DNA from 4 places in the Shewanella sp. 10N.286.45.A1 genome. Region 1 is predicted to be linked to each of the others. Evidence: predicted binding sites of a transcription regulator. Region 1 holds the regulator's gene; each other region holds the start of a gene.
The links. Region 1 encodes sigma-54, which starts transcription at its own class of promoters, with help from an activator protein. Its sites were predicted from a motif close to GTTGGCACGNNNNTNGNNT; they were not measured.
Positions count from the first base shown of each region.

Region 1 (4,164 bases):
ACCTGCCCCAAGAAGCGAGTATTTTTAGAAAACTTTCGGTCCGTGACAACATCATGGCAGTACTGCAGACTCGCAGCGATATTGATAATGAGCAGCGTGAAGCGCAGCTAGAAAGTTTACTTGAAGAGTTTCATATTACTCACATACGAGATAGCCAAGGTATGGCACTATCTGGTGGTGAACGTCGCCGAGTTGAAATTGCACGAGCGCTAGCAGCCAACCCAAAATTTATTTTGCTTGATGAACCTTTTGCAGGTGTCGATCCTATTTCGGTCATCGACATTAAAAAAATCATTGAACAGCTAAAAAGTCGCGGCCTAGGTGTGCTTATTACTGACCACAACGTTCGTGAAACATTAGACGTATGTGAACATGCATATATCGTAAGTCACGGAAATCTCATTGCAGAAGGCACGCCTGCCGAAATCTTAGACAACCAGCAGGTTAGAGCAGTGTACTTAGGTGAACAATTCAGGCTATAGTTAATCAACAACATGAGCGTTTAAAGCGCGACACTAGTTAAGTATACTAATATAATCATAGTGTTGGGCCTTTACGCTCTCTTCGCCAAATTAACGAGCTTCAACGTTTAATTACAGTGTAGGGAATAGCGGTAAGATGAAAGCGTCACTTCAGCTCAAAATGGGTCAGCAGCTAACCATGACTCCACAGTTACAGCAGGCAATCCGCTTACTGCAACTGTCCTCTTTAGAGCTGCAGCAAGAGATCCAGCAAGCATTAGAGTCTAATCCCCTACTAGAATTAGATGAAGAGCAATCTGACGGCGAACCTGTCAGCAACGAAGATCGCACCACCAGCGAATCCGATAACTACTCAGAATCAGATAGCGATAACGATTACAGCGCCAGCGCCGAAGTCGATCCCCAGCAAGATAGCGCCGCAGTAGAAACCTCTGATGCATTAACTCAAGACTCAATGCCAGATGAACTGCCGATGGATACCACCTGGGATGAAGTTTATACCGTCTCATCAAATGCAAGTTCCGGCGGGATGCGTGATGACGATATGCCATTCCAAGGAGAAACCAGCGAAGGCTTGTATGAGCACCTTGAGTGGCAAAAGAACTTAACACCATTTTCTGATAACGACCTGGCTATCGCCACCGCAATTATTGATGCTATTGACGAACGTGGTTACCTCACTCAAAACTGTGAAGACATTCTTGAGGCGATGGGCGATCCAGAGATAGAAATTGATGAAGTTGAAGCCGTGCTCAAACGCGTACAGCATTTCGACCCTATAGGTGTAGCCGCTCGCGACTTAAGCGAATGTCTCTTAATCCAACTGGCTCAATATGCGACGACTACGCCACATATTGATAATGCTCGCCTACTCATCAAAGACTATTTAGATTTGATTGCAGGGCGCGATTTTAGACAGTTAATGCGTAAAACTAAGCTTAAAGAAGATGAGCTACGTGAAGCCATTAGCTTGATCCAAACTCTCAACCCAAGACCAGGGCTGGCAGTCACCCGCAGCAAAGATGAATACGTTATTCCCGATGTCTCTGTGGCCAAAAAGAAAGGCCGCTGGGTGGTTGAGCTAAACCCAGATTACATGCCTAAAATTAATGTTAATCAACATTACGCATCAATGGCCCGCAGCACTAAAAGCCAAGCCGATGGCCAGTTTATCCGCGGTCATTTGCAGGAAGCTAAGTGGTTTATCAAAAGTTTAGAAAGTCGTAATGAAACCTTATTAAAGGTCAGTAACTGCATCGTTAAATTCCAACAAGGCTTCTTTGAATATGGTGATGAAGCCATGAAGCCAATGGTATTAAACGATATTGCAGAAGCTGTTGAGATGCATGAGTCCACCATCTCAAGGGTTACCACTCAAAAGTATATGCATACCCCAAGAGGTATTTTCGAATTAAAGTATTTCTTCTCTAGTCATGTCGGAACCGACGACGGTGGAGAGTGCTCATCTACAGCTATTAGAGCGTTTATTAAGAAGTTAGTCGCTGCTGAAAACCAAAAGAAACCATTAAGCGATAGCAAAATGGCGCAACTTTTGGCAGAACAAGGGATTAAAGTTGCTCGTCGTACTATCGCGAAATACCGTGAAGCAATGCTGATCCCGCCCTCAAACCAACGTAAGAGTTTATAACTCAAAATTAGGCACTTGGAGGAATTTTCTATGCAAATTAACCTTACTGGACATCACATCGAGATCACTGCATCGCTGCGTGGCTATGTAGAAGAAAAGTTTACAAAGCTTGAACGTCATTTCGATCAGATCAATAATGTCCACGTCATTTTGAACGTAGAAAAAATGCAGCAGATTGCCGAGGCAAGAATCCACCTTAAAAAAGGGGAAGTTTTTGCCACTTCGGAAAATGCGGACATGTATGCCGCAATCGACTCCCTGATCGATAAATTAGATCGTCAGGTTATTAAACACAAAGAGAAGCTGACCAAACACTAACGATGGAACTATGTACCATCCTGCAGCCGGAGTGCACCACCTGTGCCACTCCGGGCAGTAAGAAAAAAGTACTGGAATTAATCAGCGACATTGCCGCTGTCCAGTACCCTACTCTATCTTCACAAGAGATATTCGAGAGCCTTTTAGCTCGCGAAAAAATGGGTAGCACAGGTATAGGCAACGGTATCGCAATCCCGCATGGACGATTGACTAATATTGACCATCCATTGGGCATATTAATCAAATGCGAAACACCGATCTCTTTTGACTCGATAGATAAGCAGCCGGTCGATATATTGTTTGCACTTTTGGTTCCTGCAGAGCAATGTGAGCAACACTTAGCCACTTTGTCTTCAATGGCTGAAAAGCTTAACGATAAAGCTATCGTTAAGCAGTTGAGAAAAAGCACCAGTGAATCAGAGCTGTACGATTTGATCACTCAATAGCTAATTTAGTCAGGTCTTTAAATAACCTTATGTTATACAACTAGGTTATTTAAAGACCTGAGTATATATGACAGCAATATTATTTATTATCTCCTTCTTGCCTAAGCTCTTGCTTTCACCAACAAAAAAGTTAATCTATACCATAGTACATCTTGTAAACATATATAAAACACTCATTCTAACTTCTATCAGGTAGTCAAAAGATGAAACTCGTTTTAGTCTCTGGTCGTTCTGGTTCTGGAAAATCCGTTCTTTTAAGAATGCTAGAAGATCTCGGCTATTATTGTGTCGATAATCTTCCGTTGCCGATGATGGGAACACTGCTAGAGCAGCTAACGGGTAATTCAGAGTTCGTCGCTATTAGTGTCGATATTCGCAATATGCCAGAGAAAGAGACAGAGCTAGAAAAGCACCTAACCAATCTACCTGAAGGTGTCGAGTTACTCAGCTTCTTCCTAAACTCAAGCGATGAAGTATTGCTTAAACGCTACAACGAAACCCGCCGACTTCATCCACTGTCTCATTCCAATATATCATTGAAAGAAGCCATTCAACTTGAAGGCCGACAGCTAGAACCATTGGCCAAAATAGTCGACCACTATATCGATACTTCAAGCCTCAACATCTACGATCTTAACGATCAAGTTCGTGAGATTTTATTGGGTAATGTTGATAAAGAGCTGATGATCAAGTTTGAGTCGTTTGGGTTTAAACATGGTATGCCAACAGAAGCCGACTTTATGTTCGACGTCAGATTCCTGCCTAATCCGCATTGGGAACCCGAGCTAAGACCAATGACAGGGCTTGATAAACCAGTACAAGACTTTCTCAATCAACGCCCGTTAGTGAATAAATTTATCTGGCAGATAGAGAATCTACTCCGTACATGGCTACCCGATCTAGAACGTAATAATCGCAGTTACCTGACTATTGCGATTGGCTGTACCGGAGGCCAGCATCGCTCTGTGTATGTAACGGAAAGGCTTGCCGAGCACTTTAAAGATGGACGACATAAAGTGACCACTAGCCACCGCGAGTTAAAAAATGCCAACAATTGAACGGCAAGTAACCATATGTAATAAGCTTGGCCTTCATGCTAGAGCTGCTACTAAACTGGTGGTGTTAGCCTCTGAATTTGATGCTGAAATAACAATAATCCAAGGCGAAAAACAAGCATCAGCTGTAAGTGTACTAGGCTTACTAATGTTAGAGACTGGAATGGGTAAATCCATAAAGTTAGTTGCAACAGGAGCAGATGCAGAGCTAGCAT
Region 1 covers NZ_JBFRMK010000044.1:6,627-10,790, reverse strand. The annotation lists gene lptB (LPS export ABC transporter ATP-binding protein) at 1-482, shown strand, start outside; gene AB4238_RS03935 (RNA polymerase factor sigma-54) at 619-2,130, shown strand; gene hpf (ribosome hibernation promoting factor) at 2,161-2,448, shown strand; gene ptsN (PTS IIA-like nitrogen regulatory protein PtsN) at 2,451-2,894, shown strand; gene rapZ (RNase adapter RapZ) at 3,098-3,952, shown strand; gene AB4238_RS03915 (HPr family phosphocarrier protein) at 3,939-4,164, shown strand, end outside.

Region 2 (4,164 bases), on a different contig from region 1:
TAGCGGACCAGTTGAGATAGCACTATGAGCACAGGATCAGCAGCGAACCCAGTAAACCAAGCAAGAAGTACCATTTACCAGTTACTTTCATCTTTGTTTGCCAAGGAGATCGACCATAAAACACTGCATGAGTTAACCAGCACTCAGGCACAAGCGTTTTGGTCACAACTTGCCGCTGAACCTAGCTTTAAAGCTGATGTTGAGGTGCTTGTTGCGGAGTTTGCCAAGCTTAATAGTGATAAAGCTTTATTGGAGCTTGCTGCCGATTATTGCGGTCTATTTTTGGTGGGCACTAAGCACAGTGCCTCACCTTACGCCAGCCTATATTTAGTCGATAATTCCGCAACGGAAAAGCCAACAAATAAGGCTGATGAACCACTGTTATTTGGTGAACAACACCAACAGATGACTCAGTTTTTAAAACAGAGTCAACTGCAGGTACAGAGTGAGTTTCCTGAGCCTGCCGATCACCTAGCGGTAATATTGGCTTATGTGGCGCATATCAATATGCATAGCAGCAACCAAGAGCAGCTTGAGTTTATTCGCGACAATCTCGCTAATTGGTTAGCAACTTTTGTAGCAAAAGTCGCCAAGGTCGACACTGGCAATTTCTATATCGCCTTAGCGCAACTGACACTTGCTTGGGTTAACTCAGATCTAGAGTGGCTGGAAAGCGAAAGTTAACCTTAATTGGCGCTCATTCCTAAGCGCTGAACCAGCCTAAATTACATGCCGATAGTGACTGTCCACTATCGGCATTTTTGTCTCTACCTTTAAATGAATCCACTTAACTATGTAACGCTCAGTTGTAAAACTTTGACTAGGGCTGTTTATTTTTGACGATGTTGTCTATCTAATCGCTACACAATATTGCCGTCCGCTTCCCTAAGTAAATCAAAAGTGCTATACAGAACAAGTGAGTTTATAACGCTCAATTTGACGACACTGCGTGACCAAACCTCAAAGGACAAGGAATCGATAGATCATGGAAGAACCACTGTTAATCATCGTTATTTTAGGGCTCATTTTTTACATTTTCCATATACAAAAAACAGATAGAAAATTAAAAATCATAGAGAATAAAATAGACACATTACTAGAGAATAATGGCATTGTATTTGATGAAAATATCCACGTCTCTAAAGATGTGTTAACGGCGATTACCTTAGGTAAAAAGTTAACCGCTATTCGGTTATATCGCCAAGAGACAGGGGCCAGCTTAAAAGAAGCTCATGAAGTGATTAACCGAATTTCCGCAAAAGCTGAATAATCGCAGCTATGATCTCTTCGCAACCAGTGGCACATGTGTATAATGCCGAAAAATAAGCCTAATGGCGCAGAAGTAAAAGCAACAAATTGCTATTTTGAGTACCATTGGCAAACCTCTGGAGAGCCAACAATTACCAGTGTTGTCACCCAGTGCTAATTCCTGACTTAAATATTGCCTGCATTAGAGCTAAAGGTTTTATAACTTGAACAACTATTTCGAAAACCCATTTGTGGGTAAACCACTGCAAGAGCAAGTCACTAACCCCAATATTATTGTCGGTAAGCATAGCTATTATTCTGGCTATTATCATAATCACAGTTTCGATGATTGCGCACGCTACTTAATGGCGGATAGAACTGACATCGATAAGCTCATTATTGGTAGCTACTGCTCCATAGGCTCCGGAGCTGTATTTATGATGGCGGGCAATCAAGGCCATCAACACGATTGGATCAGTACCTTTCCCTTTTTCTATCAAGATCATGAAAACTTTAGCCATGGGATTGATGGTTTTGAACGTGCTGGCGATACCGTTATTGGTAATGATGTTTGGATTGGTAGTGAAGCCATGATAATGAGTGGCGTCAATGTTGGTGATGGCGCTATTATTGCCAGCCGCGCTGTCGTGACCAAAGATGTTGCGCCATACGAAATTGTGGGCTCTAACCCAGCTAAACATATTCGTTTCCGATTTTCTGCAATAGAAATATCTCAGTTACTCGAAATGCAATGGTGGCTTTGGACGGACGAGCAACTCAAACCTGCAGTGCCACTAATGTGTTCATCAAATATCGCGGCTCTATATGATTATTGGCAGGCTCTTCAATTAAAATAACCCTAACCTCGTCACCAATGTAGCATTATGCTTATCCATAACAGCCGCAGTTAAAAGCACCACTTTTTAGTGCTATGTTTAACTAAGTAGCCAACTAATCACAGCATATTAACTCAGACAAGCAGCAACATTTAAGTAACATTTAAGTAACATACTGATTAAAGTGCTATTTGTTAAGTTGGTATACAAAATGCTTAATTAGTCATCTTTATAACGACTAATTGCCAAAGGAGCGGCTGATGCCTGTCACATTAGAAGATAGACCAATTGAAAAGGTTAGAGAAGAAGTCATCGATAAGCTGATTGTGAATTACAGTCACGGAATCATCTCCGCAGAAGCGTTTGAGCGCCGCCTGGATGATGCGATGGCCAGTGACTCTCATCAAGAGCTACTCAACTTAGTGGCTGATCTATCACTCTCAGCAGACGATGAATACAGCAGCAAGAAAGATCAACAATTCACTCCCAATTACACTAGCAAGCAGCAAGATGACACACTGAATATCAATTGTGTGCTTGGCAATAATGAACGTAGTGGTCAATGGGCAGTCCCTAGAACAATTCAAGTTAACAATGTGCTGGGCGAAACCACACTCGACTTTACCGATGCTATTTTTCAGCACCAAGATATCACCATAAAACTTAACTGTATTTTAGGCAGTGCAACGGTATTTATCCCTGAGAATGTCAATGTGGTGTGTAAAACCTACTGCGCTGTAAGTAGTATTGAAAACTGTGCACCGTCGATGGCGAACCGCCAAGCCCCTATCATTACTATCGAAGGTAAAGTCATTCTCGGTAGTCTATCTGTTTCAGTAAAGCGCACGATTAAAGAAAAGTTTATCGCTTTTGCTAATCAATTAAAGGACACGTTTAGCTAATATCAACTCCATGAAAGAGTTGCTCATTCAGCGGGAGTTAAAATCACTTAGACAAGTCAGTGGTTTATCGCTAATCGTTATTCTCTATCGAATGGCACATGCGCTGTATTAAGTGATTTCCCCATGCCTTAAATATCAGCCGCACGTTGTGAGCGCCTCTGGCGCTTTCACTGCTAGGTTGCATTGACTTAACAACGCGCCTTGAATTGAAAGCCCTGAGAAAGCTCTGAACTGAGTATATCCATAATGGAATTGATATAACTGTATGACATGGCCAAATACGCTTCATGAGACGAATTCAATTGTGTTTTCGCCGGCATGATAACGGCCTTACTTAATGGCTTTAATAAGGCTAATAAATTTTGTTAGAGAGATCACTAAAATAGCTAAATTTAGCCTTTGATAAAATCAACAATGCTGTAATGTGGAGAGTAACAACGTTGTAGTTCACATTTCAGGAGTAACTATGCTAAATGAAAATCACGCGCTTATTTTTGACTTCCCAGAATTTAAACAAGACATTGTCCATTTGAACCATAAAGACCCAATCTTTGAAGAACAGTCCAAGCAATATCACCTATTAGATTATGAAATTCGTCAGCTAGAAATTGACGGTAGCCCAACTGATGACGAGCATATGCACCAACTCAAGGTACAGCGCGCCAACCTAAAAGATGTGTTGTTTCAGAAGTTAAAAGAGCATCACCAGTAAACGTTCTAACCTCTATCGAGATATCATTTCATAGCCCTTAGCCAGAGAATATTATCGATAACAAACAAAAACACGACCAGTAGAAAGTTTGCTTATATCAATTGATATAGGCAAACAGCGCTGGACTTATGCATTGCCCTCCCCTTGCTCGTAAAAACTTCAATATCCTAAACTCAATAGCCCAAGCTCAATTGCAGCAAGCCACTCTTTAACTCATCAATCCTATGAGCTTTATTTTAATAGTGTGAACTACACACCTATATTTCAGCGCACGCTTGTACGCATAATGTATTTTTTGATAATTGGAGATTGCAATGCAGAATATCAATTGCCCTCAGTGCCACCAAGAGATTGAGATTGACCTAACAACTTGTCCGCATTGCAAGGCCGCACAAGGGCTGGAATCTCTCTGTGGTGTCGATCCTGATATCCGCATCAAGAATCAACGCCTCGCGGTATGGTTTAG
Region 2 covers NZ_JBFRMK010000035.1:28,994-33,157, forward strand. The annotation lists gene torA (trimethylamine-N-oxide reductase TorA) at 1-28, shown strand, start outside; gene torD (molecular chaperone TorD) at 25-684, shown strand; gene AB4238_RS02965 (hypothetical protein) at 986-1,270, shown strand; gene catB (type B chloramphenicol O-acetyltransferase) at 1,473-2,105, shown strand; gene AB4238_RS02975 (LiaF domain-containing protein) at 2,345-2,986, shown strand; gene AB4238_RS02980 (YdcH family protein) at 3,453-3,698, shown strand; gene AB4238_RS02985 (NINE protein) at 4,013-4,164, shown strand, end outside.
Region 2: a site for sigma-54 is predicted at 2,283-2,301, ahead of AB4238_RS02975 (LiaF domain-containing protein). Genes of this name have one in related genera too.

Region 3 (4,164 bases), on a different contig from region 1:
TTGGCAGCAATTGCCCACCGATATTGATGTCAGGCATGTGGTTGTATCGACAATGAGCCCGAGCAAAGAGGGGGTGGTTGTTTATAGCCGTATTGTAGATGTCAGTAATAACCGAGTGGTATCTGTGGCTCAAAGCTTTGTGCCAATTACTGCTATGCCGGATATGTTAACCCCTTCAGAGAAAGTCGTGTCAGAAAATGGCTTATTGTATCGCTCTGATACGACCGGGCAGAATGCGGTCATGCTTGGAGGAGCTAAGTAGATGAAAGCCATTTTACTCTCTGCAACGCTAACACTTACCGCCTTATTAGCGGGGTGTTCAGCGCAAGACCGTTATGTGCAATATGAAACTGAAGCACCAACGTCTTTTCCGACGTTAACTGCGATAGGCTATGCGACATTAGACAGCCAACCGTCGGATGATCCCGCGCAGCGGGTATTAATGGCGATGCAGGCTTCTAAGATTGCCGCTTACCGTGAACTTGCAGAGCAAGTTTATGGCCAGCATTTAGCGGCATCGAGCCAGGTACGTGATTGGATGTTAACCAACGACGAGATTAAAGCGTCAGTTTCAGGAGTGATCCGAGGTGCACGAGTGGTTAAGGTATATCCCGCTGGTGAGCATTATGTTACTGAGCTTGAACTTGACTTTGAGCAGGTGTGGGCACTGTATCAACAACAAAATCGTTCACAACGGGTTAAAGAGATCACGTATTTTTAAGAGATTAGGTGGAAAATATTGTGAGGGGATATTAGAAACTGGTTCTATGTTGCTCAATATCGCACCGTTAGCATTAGGCTTACAAGCTAAAGACCCAAAAAAGCGAAGCACTTAGCTTCGCTTTTTCTTTTGATACTTTAGGTGTTTAAGCTTTTAAATTGTTACCTAAGCTGGAGATGCTTGAGGTGCGGCCTTTACCATCATAGGTGAGGCTAGTGGAGCTTCTACTGACCTGCAGTGCTTGAGAAAAGCGATTTAAGCTGGCTAAGCTCAATTCGATTAAAGACTCGTTCTCAGCGTTGAGTTGTTGGCACTCAGCGAGCAACTCCTTTGCTTGGCTAACTTGCTGAGATAAAGTGGCATCGGTCTCTAATATACTTTTATCAGGCTGTGCGGCTATCATCTCATCGTTATGTTTTAAGTTATCAAGTAAGGTTGCTTTTGTGCTCGCAAGCGCTAACAAACTGTCTGCATCTTGCGATTGCAGTGCTTGCTTTTCTTGACTGATAACGGCTTTAAGCTCAGTCAACACGGTATGTTGTGAGCTTAAAAGATGAGATAAATTAGTCATAATGGCCTTATCTGTTTTGCCTTAATCCGCGTTTAGCGGCGACATTTAGTTTAAATCGCTCAGATCATTCTCAAAGTTTGCGATATTAGTTGCAAGTTTATCTGGATCGATTTTGTAACGACCCTCAGCGATAGCAGCTTTAATTTCGTCAACTTTCTTTTGGTCTATATCAGGCATATCAGCCATCTTTGTCTGTACGTTTTGCAATTGTTGAGCCTGTGGCGTAATTGACACAGAGTCGGCTTTTTGTGTTACAGCAGTTTGTGCAGGGGCTGCTGGCGCACTTTGTGCTGCAGAGCCTTTACCCGCATTGCTGCTGTTTATACGCGATGTTGCAGCGCTATTTACTTGTTTAATATCCATAGCCATTTTGGTATCCAACATTGAATAAAGAGACTTTCTTACACATGCTATCGGCGTGATAACGGTTAACTTGAGTATTATTTTACATTCTTACTTCAACTTGGCCAACAGCAGTGACTTTAGCATTCAATGTTTTTTGCGAATGAGTGTTTTTGATACGGATTTTGTCGCCCAGATTTCCATCGTGTAGGGCTTCGCCAACAGTCTTAATCTCAAAGTTTTCTGAGCGGGCGAATATGGAAACAGTATCTCCCTTACAAACAATGCAAAGGTGATTATTGAAAATAGGTTGCTGGGGCGCGACACGACGCTTCAATCGTGCACCTACCACTTGATCGACTTGGTCAAATTGTTGACCACGAAGTGTGGTTTGCTCTACATAGTCGATCTCTACATCACTGCTTGATAGCAGGTCGCCTGGACCTAAGGTAGATTTAGCCACCACCACCGGGTAAAGAATATCAACTCTCACCGATAAAAATATTTGCCACGGGTAACTTAAATCTGGGCTGTCGCAACTGATCTTTATCGTGTTGTTACGCCTGATAGCTCGGTCACTGGCAATTTCAGCTTTAATCGGCAAGTAGCAGCTCGGTAAGCTGACACGACTATCGAGGCTCTGAGGAGTGATATTTATCTTAGCTTTATCAGGGGCTTCGATTTTTTCTTCAACTGCGGCTATAGCTAATCGTGAAATGGTCGATATAGATGGTACGCTAGCAAGTTGATCTGTATTTGCAATAGCGGCGATGGGTACAAATAATACGGTTAAAAAGAGCCAAAAAATTATTTTCATAATGAATACACCAGCTTGATTCGCTAGAATGCACCTAAGTCGTGTTATTTTAGAATTTCTGTAGCGAACTCATTAAATCGTCGGGTGTCATAAAGTTGACTAAAATCGCAACGCTAAAATCAGATAATACAAGCTAAGCAAGTAGCATGCCTAAATGTAGGTGTTAATTATATTGATCAGTATCGGCAGCATCGATGCGCTAAATCAACGTAATAAGTGGTCACTCAACTAAATTGAATCTTTTAGATTTAATCGATAAAAATAAGTACAAGGCAAATTTTCATGTCGAACATTCTTGAATCAGTAAATAAGCGAACGCAATTGGTTGGGCAGAACCGACTAGAGTTGTTGTTATTTAAACTTAATGGACGTCAACGATTCGGCATTAACGTATTTAAGGTAAAAGAGGTGCTGCAATGCCCTCCATTAACCAGTTTACCTAGGCTCAATTCAAACGTACGTGGTATTGCTCATGTACGTGGTATGACAATTTCAGTGATCGATTTAAGCGCTGCCACAGGTGGTCGCCCAATTGAGAACATCGAAAACTGTTTCATTATCATCTCTGAGTACAACCGCAGTGTACAAGGCTTCCTGGTGAGTTCTGTTGAGCGTATTATCAATATGAACTGGGAAGCTATTATGCCGCCACCTCAAGGCGCTGGCCGCGGTTCTTACCTCACAGCAGTCACCGAGATAGAAAATGAATTAGTAGAGATCTTAGATGTTGAGAAGATCTTGGACGAAATCTCACCCGTTAATACCAATATCAGTAAAGAGCTTGATGATAAGCTGACCATTGATAGAGATCTGCACCATCACATCATGGTGATAGATGACTCATCGGTTGCCCGTAAGCAGATCATTCGTGCGTTAAGCTCGTTAGACTTGCAAATCGACACCGCTAAAGATGGTAAAGAGGCATTAGATAAGTTACGTGAAATAGCGGCAGAGTTAGATGATGTTTCAACAGAGATCCCGTTGATCATTTCAGATATTGAGATGCCAGAGATGGATGGTTACACATTGACGGCTGAAATACGTGATGACCCTAAATTGAGAAACATCAAAGTCGTGCTGCATACTTCGCTTAGTGGCGTGTTCAACCAAGCGATGGTTCAGAAAGTAGGCGCCAATGATTTTATCGCGAAATTTAATCCAGATGAACTAGCAGCGGCTGTAAACAAGCACTTAAGCTTATAATCCGCACTATTACAACGTTTCGTAGCCCCAAGGGAGCCAACTCCTGCTTGTGTTTCCTTGGGGGCTAATGTATAAACCTGCGATTGTTGTTAAGCTGCAGCTACTGCGCGGCTTTGTTTTATAGATATTTAGGATACTAGAGTGCCGAATAAATCACTTGCTGAAAACGAGTACCATCAATTCAGGCTATTTCTAGAGCAGCATAGCGGTATTGTGCTTGGAGAGAACAAGCAATATTTAGTGCGTAGCCGATTGGCACCACTAATGGGCAAATATAATTTGCCCTCTTTGTCGGATGTGGTAAAGCATTCGATGAAACCGACTGAGCGTCAACTTCGTACTGAAGTGATTGATGCGATGACCACCAATGAAACCTTATGGTTTCGCGACCGTTACCCCTTTGAGTTATTAGCAAATACTTTACTGCCAAACTACAGTCGACTGGGTCGGCCTATTAAAATTTGGTCGGCGGCATGTTCTTCGGGGCAGGAGCCGTACTCGTTAAGTATG
Region 3 covers NZ_JBFRMK010000126.1:20,277-24,440, reverse strand. The annotation lists gene AB4238_RS10625 (FlgO family outer membrane protein) at 1-262, shown strand, start outside; gene AB4238_RS10620 (LPP20 family lipoprotein) at 263-721, shown strand; gene AB4238_RS10615 (flagella synthesis protein FlgN) at 867-1,292, opposite strand; gene flgM (flagellar biosynthesis anti-sigma factor FlgM) at 1,338-1,661, opposite strand; gene flgA (flagellar basal body P-ring formation chaperone FlgA) at 1,738-2,451, opposite strand; gene AB4238_RS10600 (chemotaxis protein CheV) at 2,734-3,654, shown strand; gene AB4238_RS10595 (protein-glutamate O-methyltransferase CheR) at 3,796-4,164, shown strand, end outside.
Region 3: a site for sigma-54 is predicted at 2,587-2,605, ahead of flgA (flagellar basal body P-ring formation chaperone FlgA). Genes of this name have one in related genera too.

Region 4 (4,164 bases), on a different contig from region 1:
TCTGTTTTAGATCTAAGTAACCACTAGACTTAGTGAATGGGTCGATAATGGTGTCAATTCGATCGACATAACTGCCGCTGGCGGTGAACATCTCTTTTATCGCATCGGGATCATCTTTGAGTGCTTGGCTAAGTTTGTCTTCATCAATACTTAGCTTGCCGTCGCGGGTCATCTCGATACCGACGTCAGACAAACGCATGCCATTAGGCGCGGCTTCAAATACGCTATTGCGCATACTGTTTTGCAGCATTCTTAAGCTGGAGTCGCCCTTTAGTACCCCAAGTTGATCTTCTGTGATTGAAGAGGGAGCATCTTCATCGTCGTCATCTTTATCCTTGTCATCGTCCTCTTTATCTTTGTTGCTTTCATCAACAACTGAGCTTCCCATGGAGCGTGTGAGTTGGTTGATTTGCTCCATTAGCTCATTGAAAGAGTCAACAAAGTCTTCGACTGCTTGCTCACTAGAGCTGGAGTCGGATTCAATTTTAATGGTGCTGCTATCACCGATTGCGTGGGCCTGGTTTAACTCAATAGACACACCATCAATAACATTACCCAAATAATTACTACTGCTGGTTATATCAATGCCGTTTAGAGTGACTTCGGCATCTTGAGCTGCTTTTCTTTCGGTCATACCCCAGTCGACACCATCCATTTTGACATCGACACTATTGACGGCTCCTGACTCTTTGGATGTCATCATCAGCTCTACTTGGCCGCCGGTTCTGACTAATGAAGCTTGTACTCCTGGGTTGTCAGCATGGTTGTTGATTGCATCTCTAAGGTCGGCGACGGTGCGAGTACCATCAGCATTAAGTACTGCCATATCAATATCGATGGTATCTGCGGCATTGGGCCCAACTTGAATACTCAACACGCCTGTTGTCGGCAGTACCTCGGTTTCACTGGCAAAACTTTTGGACAGTTGGTGAGATTGCGCCAGCTGCTTAACATAAAGATCGTAAGTGCCTGCAGGTGCATCGCTATCGACTGTAATTGAGGCACTTTCATCACTGATTGATGAGGTTTTACTTTCGAAAGCATCCCCATTAATCGCTTCAAGCTTACTGGTCATTCTTTTAAGGCTACTTTCTAAGATGTCATATGCGTCAAGTTGATTTTGATGCTTGGTCATACTGGTTTTAAAAAGTTGATCTTTGCCCATGCGCTCAGCCGATATAAGCTGCTCTGCAAATGTTGCTGCACTCATTCCTGAAATCATTACGCTCCTCCAATCTAACTGGTATGGCAATGTTTGTGCCAAAGGTTAATCGTATGTTTTTAAAAGGTTTTAAAATATGTTCAATGTGCTGAAAGCGAATGTATTTCCGTTGTTCGTGACACTAGGGAAGCTATACTTCCGCTTTTAAAATCGCTTTAAAGAGCCAATCGTATAGTGTTAATAAGGCGACATTAGTGGGGCGGTTCTGAAGAGGGAGCAGCAAATAAAAAAAGGGCCAAAAGGCCCTTTGAAGAAAATTGGGAGGGAGGAAGATTTAGCCCAATAGACCCATAACCAAACCAGTGTTTTGGTTGGCAGAAGACAGGATGTTTGTACCTGCTTGTACTAATAGTTGGTTTTTGGTCATGTTGGCAGATTCAACAGCGAAATCAGCATCCATGATGCGGCCAGCAGCGGCTTTAGTGTTTTCAGTCACGTTAGCAAGGTTAGAGCCTGTGTGACCTAGACGGTTGATGTTAGCACCTAATGTAGAGCGCTCTGCGCCCACTTTGTCGATAAAGGTATCAATCTTATCGATAGCAGCTTTTGCTGCACCCGCTGCTGAAATATCGTCAGCTACGCCAGCAAGATCTGCTTTAGTAACACTGACAGAAAGCTGCTCAGTTGCACCTGCACCGATTTGGAATTCAACACCTGCACCATCTAACGCATCAAACAACTTGTTGCCTGAGTATTCAGTGTTATCAACAATACGAGTGATCTCTTTAGTAAGCTCTTGGAATTCAGCGTTAATTGCTTTCAAATCTTCAGCAGAGTTCACGCCGTTAGCTGCTTGAGTTGCAAGCTCTTTTTGACGGTTAGCGATTGTTGATAACTCATCGAGTGCGCCATCAGCAGTTTGAAGCATTGAAGTTGCATCGTTGACGTTACGGCTAGCTGTTTCCATGCCTGTTACGTTGGCATTTAGGCGAGTTGCGATTTGAAGACCAGCAGCATCATCAGCTGCACTATTGATACGTAGACCAGTCGATAGACGCTCCATAGCGTTGCTTAGTAAGTCATTGTTTTTAGTTACAGAGTTTTGAGAAACCAGTGAAGCATAGTTAGTATGAACTGATAACATAGTGTATTCCTTTAGGCATTCGAAGAATTATTGTGTGTCACAATTGATAAAACGACAGCCAAAATCAAAACTGAAAATCCAGATAAAATTTATTCAACTGTATTCATTTAAGTTATTGAAAGTATAAGTTAATTATTTTTGATCTTTTTTATGTTTTAGCTGAAATTTGCGCTTAAATTACTTTAGAAAAAACCATACAGAGTCGCCTTTTTATAGCATCTTGAAATGAAAAGAGGCTGATCATGGAAAAGTCACTTGTTAGACCCAGTTTTGTTACTCAATTTAATTGTATCGGTAGTGAGTGTGAAGACAGCTGCTGTTATGGTTGGAATATCTATATTGATAAGCAAAGTTATAAGAAGACTCTCGCTAATTCTGAGTTAAAAGTACTAGCGCAAAAGGCGTTAAAAAAAGTTAAGAAAAGTGAAGACGCATGGGCAAAAGCGGTGCTAAACCAAGAGGGAGCTTGTGGCTTTTTAGACGATAAGCAATTGTGTCAGATCCATGCCAAAGCAGGTGAGTCACTGCTTAGTCACACTTGTAAGACCTATCCTCGAATGTCTCATATGAAGGATGGTGATCGATATGAAAGCCTGTCGCTATCTTGCCCTGAAGCAGCTCGGTTGATTCTATTGAAGCCGAATGCATTTCATTTTGAACGTATGACGGTATCCCATAAAAACCAGTTTGAGGTTACCCCTTTATGGGCTCAAAAAGCACATGATTACTCTATTCAACTGCTGCTCAATGAAAAGTTAGAGATTAGCCATAGCTTGACTGCAATTGGGATTCTAATGAAAACAGTTGAGTCAGCTAAGCAGCTTATACAAAATTCAAGCAGCATAGATACGATGTTTCAGCAGTTGCTTACTTTGGCCGATAACGGTGAATTAAAGCACCATGTTGCCAGTTTTAATCAAGATACAGAATTGCAGAAAATGCATGCTTTTACCTCAATCCATTTGTGGCTTAATACCAATAAGCCTGTTCGGGGTCGAGCAAGGTTTGAGGTGATCAATCAAGCGGTATGCCGTGTGGTAGATGAAGAGGGTAACTTTAGTGTAAAGCAGCTTAATAATGCTTGGCAGCAACATGCTCTGCCTGCGCTTGAGAAGCATCAAGATCTCTTCAATCGGTACTTATTTTATTATTTTTATCACATGAACTTTCCGCAGGTAGATAAGTTAAGCCCGACTGAAGCATTTAGGCTGATGATGGTTGATTACTTTATGTTGCGCAGTTATCTCGCAGCTATTGCTGCTGATAAACAAAGCCTGACCGAGCATGACATTATTATGTGTTTTCAGGTTTATCACACAAGTAGACAACACAAAGCTAACTTCAGTAAGTATGTGGTTGATCTGCTAGATAAATGCGGTTTTGATGAGCTGCCAGCAATCTTAACTCTGATGAATTAATCACGACCGCCAGCGATGAGTTGCTGGCGTTATTTTTATGCTAGTAGCGCGGACACTTGGGTGCGGGTCATATTAGCTTGTGCCATTAAAGAGGTGACTTGTAAGTTAAAAGGCGAGGGTTGCATTAAGTTCGTCAACTGAGTCATGGTGGTCTCTAGATCGGCAGACGTTGGTTTTTGGCTATTGATGCGGTGCAGTTGTTGCTGGATCTTTTGTTTACTTTCAGCTAGTTCCTGTAACTGCAATTCTACTTTATGCATTGATTTAGCGATTTTTGCCATCGCTTGTTTGAGCTCTTCGTTGCTGCCAAAACGCCATTCTCTGGGATCTTGCCAATTGAGTTCTTCACTTACTTTAATGCTTCTCGCCTCACCAGCGGGTAAGCGTTGCCCTTGCCCGGTCATCAATAATCCAGCTTGTACCTGCTGCCATTGCGACTT
Region 4 covers NZ_JBFRMK010000163.1:7,450-11,613, forward strand. The annotation lists gene fliD (flagellar filament capping protein FliD) at 1-1,222, opposite strand, end outside; gene AB4238_RS13135 (flagellin) at 1,497-2,306, opposite strand; gene fliB (flagellin lysine-N-methylase) at 2,549-3,724, shown strand; gene AB4238_RS13145 (hypothetical protein) at 3,760-4,164, opposite strand, start outside.
Region 4: a site for sigma-54 is predicted at 1,247-1,265, ahead of fliD (flagellar filament capping protein FliD). Genes of this name have one in related genera too.